Regions from separate parts of the Pseudomonas sp. PS02288 genome, predicted to be linked through region 1. Evidence: predicted binding sites of a transcription regulator. Region 1 holds the regulator's gene; the other holds the start of a gene.

The links. The regulator FliA, encoded in region 1, starts transcription of late flagellar genes. The targets are predictions, from matches to a motif close to CTAAAGTTTNNNNNNNNNNNGCCGNTAA.
Region 2: the regulator FliA is predicted to act here: its motif matches at 2,284-2,311, upstream of QMX85_RS12125 (methyl-accepting chemotaxis protein).

Annotation. Positions count from the first base shown of each region.
Region 1 covers NZ_JASCPA010000001.1:154,905-159,606, reverse strand. Annotated here, with positions in the region: gene QMX85_RS00730 (chemotaxis protein CheA) at 1-330, opposite strand, end outside; gene QMX85_RS00725 (protein phosphatase CheZ) at 512-1,306, opposite strand; gene QMX85_RS00720 (chemotaxis response regulator CheY) at 1,326-1,700, opposite strand; gene fliA (RNA polymerase sigma factor FliA) at 1,780-2,529, opposite strand; gene fleN (flagellar synthesis regulator FleN) at 2,526-3,359, opposite strand; gene flhF (flagellar biosynthesis protein FlhF) at 3,412-4,702, opposite strand, start outside.
Region 2 covers NZ_JASCPA010000026.1:6,011-10,712, reverse strand. Annotated here, with positions in the region: gene QMX85_RS12135 (LysR family transcriptional regulator) at 1-742, opposite strand, end outside; gene QMX85_RS12130 (OprD family porin) at 1,017-2,228, shown strand; gene QMX85_RS12125 (methyl-accepting chemotaxis protein) at 2,357-4,240, shown strand.

The DNA.
Region 1 (4,702 bases):
GGTTCGCTCGCGCACTTCGGCGAACATCGCGTTCACCGCATCGAGCGCCTGCAGCACCACATCCATCAGCTCGGCATCCACGCGGCGTTCGCCCTTGCGCAGGATGTCGAAGACGTTCTCGGCGATATGGCAGCACTCCACCAGCTCGTTCAGCTGCAGGAAACCCGCGCCGCCCTTGACGGTGTGAAAACCGCGAAAGATCGCATTCAGCAGGTTCATGTCGTCAGGGCGGCTTTCCAGCTCCACCAACTGCTCCGACAGCTGCTCGAGAATCTCGCCGGCCTCTACCAGGAAGTCCTGGAGAATCTCTTCATCGGCGTCGAAGCTCATTTCCACCTTCCCATAGGATCTGTTGACGTTTCGTCGCGAACCGCGTTGAGCCGCAGGGACGGGGCGCGTTTTTCGCAGGCCGGCGTCACTCGTCGTTCATCTGGAGCAACCAACTTCTCTCCTCCTTCCTTGCCCTGCGAAAACGCCTAGGTCGTGGCCGTAACCAAAACGTCGACGGGTCCTAGAATCCAAGACTGGATAGCAGATCGTCGACATCGTCCTGACCGGATACGACGTCATCACGCTTATCGGCATGAATCTGCGGACCTTCACCCCGGGAGGACTCTTTTTGTTGTTTTTCTTGCTCGGCACGCAGCCCTTCGTGGTCGTGCTTGATGCCGGCGAAACGATCGACCTGGCTGGCCATGAGCATCAGCTTGAGCAGATTGCTCTCGACTTCGGTGACCAGGGTGGTGACACGCTTGATCACCTGACCGGTGAGGTCCTGGTAATCCTGCGCCAGAAGAATGTCGTTCAGGTGGCCGGAGAGCTTGGCGCCGTCCCGCTCGCTGCGCGCGAGGAACAGCTCGACACGCTTGGCCAGCTCGCGAAAGGCGTCAGCCCCGATTTCGCGGCGCATGAAGCGCTGCCATTCGACGCTCAGGCTCTGGGCCTCGTCGGCCATGCCGTTGACCACCGGCGCGCACTCTTCCACCAGATCCATCGTGCGGTTGGCCGCACGCTCGGTCATCGTCACCACGTAGGAGAGACGCTCGGTGGCATCGGAGATCTGCGACACTTCCTGCGCGTGCGGAACACGGGGATCGAGCTGGAAGTTGACGATGGCATTGTGTAGCTCGCGGGTGAGCTTGCCGACTTCCTGGTACAGACCGCGATCGCGGACCTGATTCAGTTGATGGATGATTTGCACCACATCAGCGAAGTTGCCTTTTTCGAGGCTTTCGGTCAGCTGACGGGCATGGGACTTCAGGGTCGACTCGAAGTCATCGCCCATAGAGATGTTGTCGTGATCCATAGCGCCCTCGAGGCGAACATCAGCCGTTGACCCGCTCGAAGATCTTTTCGATCTTCTCTTTCAGTACCTGGGCCGTGAAGGGTTTGACCACATACCCGTTCACGCCGGCCTGGGCCGCCTCGATGATCTGATCGCGCTTGGCTTCAGCAGTCACCATGAGCACGGGAAGGTGCTTGAGTCGATCATCGGCGCGCACCGCACGCAGCAGATCGATCCCGGACATGTTGGGCATGTTCCAGTCGGTGACCAGGAAGTCGAAGCTGCCGCTGTGCAGCATCGGTAATGCCGTGGTGCCGTCGTCGGCCTCCGCGGTATTGGTGAACCCCAGGTCACGCAGGAGGTTCTTGATGATCCGTCTCATCGTGGAGAAGTCGTCCACGATGAGGATTTTCATGTTCTTGTCCAAGTCGACCTCCGTACAATCCCAAACGCCGCCTCGCAGCGCGCGCCTCGCAAGCGTGAAACCGGCTGCCTCAGTGCGCGCGCCATTCAACCAGACGTGCCCGCAAACGCGCGGCACACTGGCTGTGCAACTGGCTGACGCGCGACTCGCTGACCCCCAGCACCTCGCCGATTTCCTTCAGATTCAGTTCTTCGTCGTAGTACAGCGAAAGAACCAGCCGCTCGCGTTCCGGAAGATTGGCGATGGCGTCGGCCAAGGCCCCCTGGAAGCGGTCATCCTCCAGATCGCGAGCGGGTTCGTAATGGGTGAAGCTACCGTCCTCGTGCAGGCCCGAACCGTGCTCGCCTTCCTGCAGGAGGTCGTCGAAGCTGAACAGTCGGCTGCCCTGAGTGTCGCTCAGGATGCCGTAGTACTCTTCAAGACTCAATTTAAGTTCGGCCGCAACCTCTTGATCTTTAGCGTCTCTGCCCGTTCTCGCCTCGACGGCGCGGATGGCGTCGCTGACCATGCGGCTGTTGCGATGCACGGAACGCGGAGCCCAGTCGCCCTTGCGCACCTCGTCGAGCATCGCCCCACGGATACGGATTCCGGCGTAAGTCTCGAAACTGGCGCCCTTGCCCGAGTCGTACTTCTTGGCAGCCTCGAGCAGGCCGATCATTCCGGCCTGCATCAGGTCCTCCACCTGCACGCTGGCCGGAAGCCGGGCCAACAGGTGGTAGGCGATCCGCTTGACCAACGGTGCATAACGCTCGATGAGCTGAGTTTGCGAGTCCTTCGCCTGCGATTTGCTGTACATACGAAGTCCACTGGCGGCTGTCATACGGGTGAGTCTGCGGTAGTCGGTTTAACCAGACGCTCGACGAAAAACTCGAGGTGACCGCGCGGGTTGGCCGGCAATGGCCAGGTGTCGACTTTCTGCGCGATCGCCTTGAACGCCAGCGCACACTTGGAGCGCGGAAAAGCTTCATAGACAGCGCGCTGCTTCTGTACGGCTTTGCGCACCGACTCGTCGTAAGGCACGGCACCCACGTACTGCAGGGCGACGTCGAGGAAGCGGTCGGTGACCTTGGTGAGCTTAGCAAACAGATTGCGACCTTCCTGGGGGCTGTGCGCCATATTCGCCAGCACCCGGAAACGGTTCATGCCGTAGTCGCGGTTGAGCAGCTTGATCAGCGCGTAGGCGTCGGTGATCGAGGTCGGCTCGTCGCAGACCACCACCAGCACTTCCTGGGCGGCACGGACGAAGCTGACCACGCCGTCGCCGATGCCGGCCGCGGTGTCGATGACCAGCACGTCGATGTTGTCGCTGATGTCGCTGAACGCCTGGATCAGGCCGGCGTGCTGCATCGGCGTCAGCTGCACCATGCTCTGGGTGCCGGAAGCGGCGGGCACGATGCGCACGCCGCCAGGGCCTTGCAGCAGGACGTCGCGCAGGTCGCACTGGCCGTCGATGACATCGGCCAGGGTGCGCTTGGGCGAAAGACCGAGGAGCACGTCGACGTTGGCCAGACCCAGGTCGGCGTCGAGCAGCATCACCCGCCGGCCGAGGTCGGCCAGGGCCAGCGACAGGTTGACGGACACGTTGGTCTTGCCAACGCCGCCCTTCCCACCGGTCACCGCGATCACTTGAACTGGATGCAAACTAGCCATTTCTCTTACACCTTGTCTGCGACTGAGCAGGCAACTGTCTCTCGACGGTCAATTAGCCGACGCGACGCGCCGAGTTGTTGTAGAGGCCGGCGAACATGTCGGCCATTGCATCTTCACTGGGTTCTTCCGGGGCTTGCAGGGCGACGGCGCGGCTCACCAGCTGATGGCTGCGCGGAACGTGCAGATCATCCGGGATTCGCGGGCCATCGGCCAGATAGGCTACCGGCAGACGCTGGCTGATTGCCAGCCCGAGCACTTCGCCGAGGCTGGCCGCCTCGTCCAGCTTGGTCAGCACACAACCGACCAGGCCGCAACGCTTGTAGCTATGATACGCGGCCTTGAGCACCTGGCTCTGGCTGGTGGCCGCCATGACGAGGTAGTTCTTCGACTTCAGGCCGCGGCTGGCGAGTGCTTCGAGCTGCATGCGCAGGGCCGGATCGTTGTTCGGCAGGCCGGCGGTGTCGATCAGGATCACGCGCTTCTTCGCCAGCGGGGCGATGGCCTGGGTCAGCGAGCTGCCCGGATCGACCTGGGTCACCGAGACGTTGAGGATGCGGCCGAGGGTCTTGAGCTGCTCCTGGGCACCGATGCGGTAGCTGTCCATGCTCACCAGCGCCACATGCTGGGCGCCGTACTTGAGCACGTAGCGCGCCGCCATCTTCGCCAGGGTGGTGGTCTTGCCCATGCCGGCCGGGCCGACCAGGGCGATCACGCCGCCCTCTTCCAGCGGTTCCTGGGCCGGAGTCTTGATCGCGTGGGCCAGGTAGGCGAGAACCATGCGCCAGGCCTGACGCGGCTCCTGCACCTGGCCGACCTTGTCCAGCAGCGCGCGGGCGATTTCCGCCGGCAGGCCGAGGCGTTGCAGGCGACGCCAGAGGTTGGCCTGCTGCGGACGCTGACTCTGCATCTGGGTCCAAGCGAACGAGCCGAGCTGCACTTCGATCAGTTCACGCAGGCCATTGAGTTCGTGGCGCATGGCATCCAGCGCGCGCGAATCGCCGGCCGGAGCGGCGGTGACGGCGGCCGGCTGTACCGGGGCCTGCGGACGCGCGGTGACCTTCGAGGTCGGCAGCTCCGGGGCAACCAGCGGCTCGTTGGCGAACAGCTGGCGGTCCTTGACCACTTCGCCAGCGGCGCGCACGGCCAGTTCGGCGTGGGCCGACGCGATCTTCGCCTGGGTCTTGCGCAGCTCGGCCTCAAGCTCGGCGTTCGGCTGGCGAACCGGCTCGGACGGCATCTGGTAGTCGAGCGCGGCAGTCAGCTCCACGCCGCCGGCAACCCGGCGGTTGGCGATGATCGCGGCATCGGCCCCGAGCTCATCACGAACCAGCTTCATGGCTTGA
Region 2 (4,702 bases), on a different contig from region 1:
GCAGCTCGGTGCGCACCAGCGGGGCCGGAAGCGCGCCGATGCCGAAGCCGTCGCCGACCAGGCGCGTCATCGCCGCCAGCGAGTTCACGCAACTGATTCGCGGCGAGCCGATGTTGCCGGCATGCAGCATGTTGAGAATGTCCTGATGCGGCCGTGAGTTCTTCGAGAAGGTGATGATGCGCTCGCGGGTCATCTCCTCCAGCGACGCATAGGGACGGTCGTAGATCGAACCGGCCGGCACCACCCACCGCACCGGATAGCGGGCCATCTCGCGGTTGCGCACGCTGTCGGCGCAGACCTCATCGGTCTGGAAGATCACGTCCAGATAGCCCTTCTGCAACTGCTCGATCAGGTTGCGCGCGGTGTCCGCGGTCAGCTCCACCTCCACCGCCGGGTAACGCTCCATCAGCCGCGATACGAAAGGACTCAGCCAGGTGTGAATGACGGTATCCATGGCGCCGATGCGCACGCAGCCACGGACGTTGCTGGCGTCGCTGATCGACTGCTTGAGCGCCTGCATGGTGTCGATCATCTGCTCGGCGTATTCGAGCACCCGCTGACCTTCGGGAGTCAGTGAAACGCCCTTCGAGTCGCGCAGGAAAAGCCGCGCGCCAAGCTCGTCTTCGAGCGCCGCGATACGGCTGGATATCGAGGCCTGGGTGCTGAACAGCTTCTCCGCCGTGAGGCGAAAGCTCTTCAGCCGGGCGACCCAGACGAAGGTCTCGAGAAATCTCAGATTCATACCGTTCAACCACCCTGCAGCTCGATTTCGGAAGGCCGCGGCGAGCGCCCCGGTTGCCTTGCGACTGCAGGTTGCATGCCGCGAAAGCCGGCGGAAGGCATTTCGGCGCATCGGATTTTCTTATCGCCTGCGCGTGTTTTTTCTAGCTGGACGCGCTTTCCCGCTGTTTCCAAGAATGCGCCGGCGGTACAGGAGCCCATGACAAAAAATCACACGATCGCGCCCTGCCAGGCAGCTCAGAGATGCTGCGCGCACTTCCAAGGAGACACATCGCATGACCGCGAAATACCGCATGGTAGCCCTGCTACTCGCACTTCCGGGTGCCGCCAACGCCGACTTCATCGCCGACAGCAAGGCCGGCCTCGAACTGCGCAATTTCTACTTCAACCGCGACTTCCGTCAGGAAGGCGCCCGTGACAAGGCCGAGGAATGGGCACAGGGTTTCCTCCTGCGCATGGAGTCCGGCTATACCGAAGGAACGGTCGGCTTCGGCGTCGATACCCTGGGTATGCTCGGCTACAAGCTCGACTCCGGCGATGGCACCGCCGGAACCGGCTTGCTGCCTGCCGACCTCTCCGGCGGCTCGCAGGACGAATACTCGAAGCTGGCGCTGACCGGAAAGCTCAAGGTGTCGAAAAGCACCCTGAAGGTGGGCGCCCTTGCCTTCCGCAGCCCGATCGTGTCGAACAACGACACGCGCCTGCTGCCGCAGACCTTCCAGGGCGTGCTGGCGAACAGCCAGGAAATCGACAACCTGACGCTGCAGGGTGGCAAGATCAACCGCATCAAGGCCAACAGCTCGAGCGACTACACCGAGATGAGCGCCAACCGGATCGGCGGCAACAGCGACTCCTTCGTCTTTGGCGGCGGCGAGTACAAGCTCACTCCCGAGCTCACCACGGGGCTGCACTACGGCAACCTCGAGGACATCTACAAACAGGCCTACGGCACCCTGGTGTACCTGCATCCGCTGGGCGAAAACCAGTCGATCAAGACCGACCTGCGCTATGCCAGGAGCCAGGAGGACGGCAGCTTCCGCGATATCGACAACAAGGCGTTCGGCGCCATGTTCACCTATGCCCTGGGTGGCCATTCGTTCGGCGCGGCCTACCAGAAGATGAGCGGCAGCGACCCGTTCCCGTACATCGCCGGCAGCGACCCGTTCCTGGTCAACTTCATCCAGATCAACGACTTCGGCAACATCGACGAGCGCTCCTGGCAGGTTCGCTACGACTACAACTTTGCCGCCATCGGGATTCCCGGACTGACTTTCATGACGCGCTACGTGTCGGGTGACAACGTCGAGGTCAACGGCGCCCACGACGGCAAGGAATGGGAGCGCAACATGGACATCGCCTACCTGTTCCAGAGCGGTCCGCTGAAGAACTTCGGGGTCAAGTGGCGCAATGCGAGCGTGCGCTCGAACTTCGGCAACGACTTGGACGAGAACCGCCTCATCCTCAGCTACACCCTGCCGCTCTGGTAGTAAGCCCGCAGGCCGGCGATGCCGGCCACTTTTCGAGGGGTCGGCAGACTTTTTCTTTAAGTCTGCCGATTTGCGGTCGATGTCCTGTGGAGTGATTTCCTCTCAATACAACCTACCCGAGGCCTTCTATGTCGTTTCGGCTGTCGTGGAAACAGAAATTTCGCCTACTCCTCATCACCATTCTCGTCGGCCTGACGCTGATGGCTGCCTCGTCGCTGTGGACCAACCAGCGCCTGGCGCAAACGCTTCAGGCTCGGCAGCTGGCTACCAGCTATGCCAGCGCGGCGACCAATCTGCTCAACAACTGGCTGAAACTCGAAGCGCTACGCCGCCAGCTCGGCGTCAATAGCGAGGCACGCGTGCGTAAGCAACTGGAAGACGTTCGCGCCCTCAACGCGCAACTGGTCACCCAGGCGACGCCGCTGAACGACCCTGACATCCTGCAGCGCGCCGAGCGGCTGCAGGCATCGCTCGACGAAAACCTCACCACCCAGGAGCGCTGGCTCGAGCAACGCCGGCAGCTTGGCCTGAGCGATAGCGAGGGATTGCGCAAGACGGCGCTGGAGGCGGCCCAACCGCTGGCCGCAATCAGCATCACGCTGATTCAGCCCTTCATCGCGGACGCCCTGACGAGCCAGCGCAGCTACCTCACCGAATTCGATCCGCGCTACGCCGAGCAGACCCGCATCGCCCTCGCCAAGCTCGACAAGCAACTGATCGAGCTGGACTGGAAGGACAGCAAGATCGGCGAAGGTGCCGATGCCTTCGCCAAGTCCTTCGACAAGCTCGAGGCCCTGATCAGCCAGATCGCCGCCAGCCAGAAGGCGCTGGCCAGCCAGGGCGAGCAGATCGAGGATCAGGTCGACCAGCAGCGCATCGCCCTGCGCGACGGCCTGCTTGCCAAAGCCGAAGCGCAGGCGAGCAATGCCAGGCAGCTTTCCTATTGGGTACTTGGCATAGCCTTTTGCGCGATCGCCCTGTTGCTCCTGGTCTCCCTCACGCAGGCCTCGCGCACGCTGTTGACGCAGCTTGACCGCGTCATCCAGCAGCTCGCGCGCGTGGCCGCGGGCGATCTGACCGCCACCCTCGACATCGGCGACAACCCGAAGGACGAGTTCAACCGGCTCGGTGAGGGTGCCAATCGCATGACCCGCGGCATCGCCGGGCTGATCGGTCAGGTGGTCGATGGCAATCGCCAACTCGGCCAGTTGCAGCGCCACCTGAACACCGCCATGCAGCAGCTCGAGGAGAACAGCCTGCAGGTGGAAGCGCAGACCGAACAGGCGGCGTCGGCGTCGCAGCAGATTTCCGTCACGGTGGGCGAGATGGCCCGCCGCGCCTCCGACGTCAACGACGCCACGCTCAAGGCCAACGAATCGGCACAACTCGGCGCCACGGTTATCGTCACCAGCGTCGAAAGCATGCGCCGGCTGTCGCAGCTGATTCAGGACACTCACCGGCAGGTCAACCAGCTGATTCACTCCAGCACCCAGGTCAGCGGCATCCTCGACGTGATCAACGCGCTGGCCGACCAGACCAACCTGCTCGCGCTGAACGCCGCGATCGAGGCCGCGCGCGCCGGAGATGCCGGGCGCGGTTTCTCTGTGGTCGCCGACGAGGTGCGCTCGCTGGCGCAGAAGACCGTGGCCGCGACCACCGACATCGGCCGCATCATTGGCGACCTCAGGGAACAGACGCAGAGCATGGACGAGCTGATGGTCAGCGGGCTGTCGGTTTCCGCCGAGGGCGAGCGCCAGGCCGGCCAGGCCGCCGACGCCATGGGTGCCATCACGTTGAACGTCGACCAGCTTTCGGCGCAGATGAACCAGGTCGCCGTGGCCATCGAGGAAATCTCCAGCACCACCGAGGAGATCGCCGCGAAGATGGAAGACATTCACCGCCACACGGGAGAAACCAAGGACCTCCGCCAGACGCTGGAGCAGCACGCCACCAGCCTTTCGGCGCAGGTCTCGGCGCTCGACCAGAGTACCCAGCGCTTCCGCATAGCCTGAGGAGGTAGCCCGCCTGGTGTGATCCCTCGGTAGGTCGCCCATCAGCCCCCGAACGTCTGCACGCGCAGAAGCCCCGGTGGAACCTGCCTTGACCTGCCGGCTACCGTGCGCTCGGGCCCTGTGGCGCAACGGGCGCTCGACGGCCTGCGGAATGGGGACATGAAACGCCGCTGGCGATGAGCCGCGCTTACCGGGCCGGCTGCATCACCAAATCGACCAGGCCTCACGCCAGCCTCGACCGCGTGGCGTCTATCGGTGCGCCTGTAACGTCCACGGAACAATGTACCGAGGCTACACACCCGGGCGCAGGCCGGAGCGTTCGCCTGCGCGCGCCGCTGCCTCGCCGAATCGATTTTTCTTATCGTCGGCTGATGCATTAATTAGTTGGACGCAGGATCGCCTCCCTCGAAGAATGGGCAACCGGCGGCCCTGGGGCCAGCCATCCCGATACCGACATGGCGA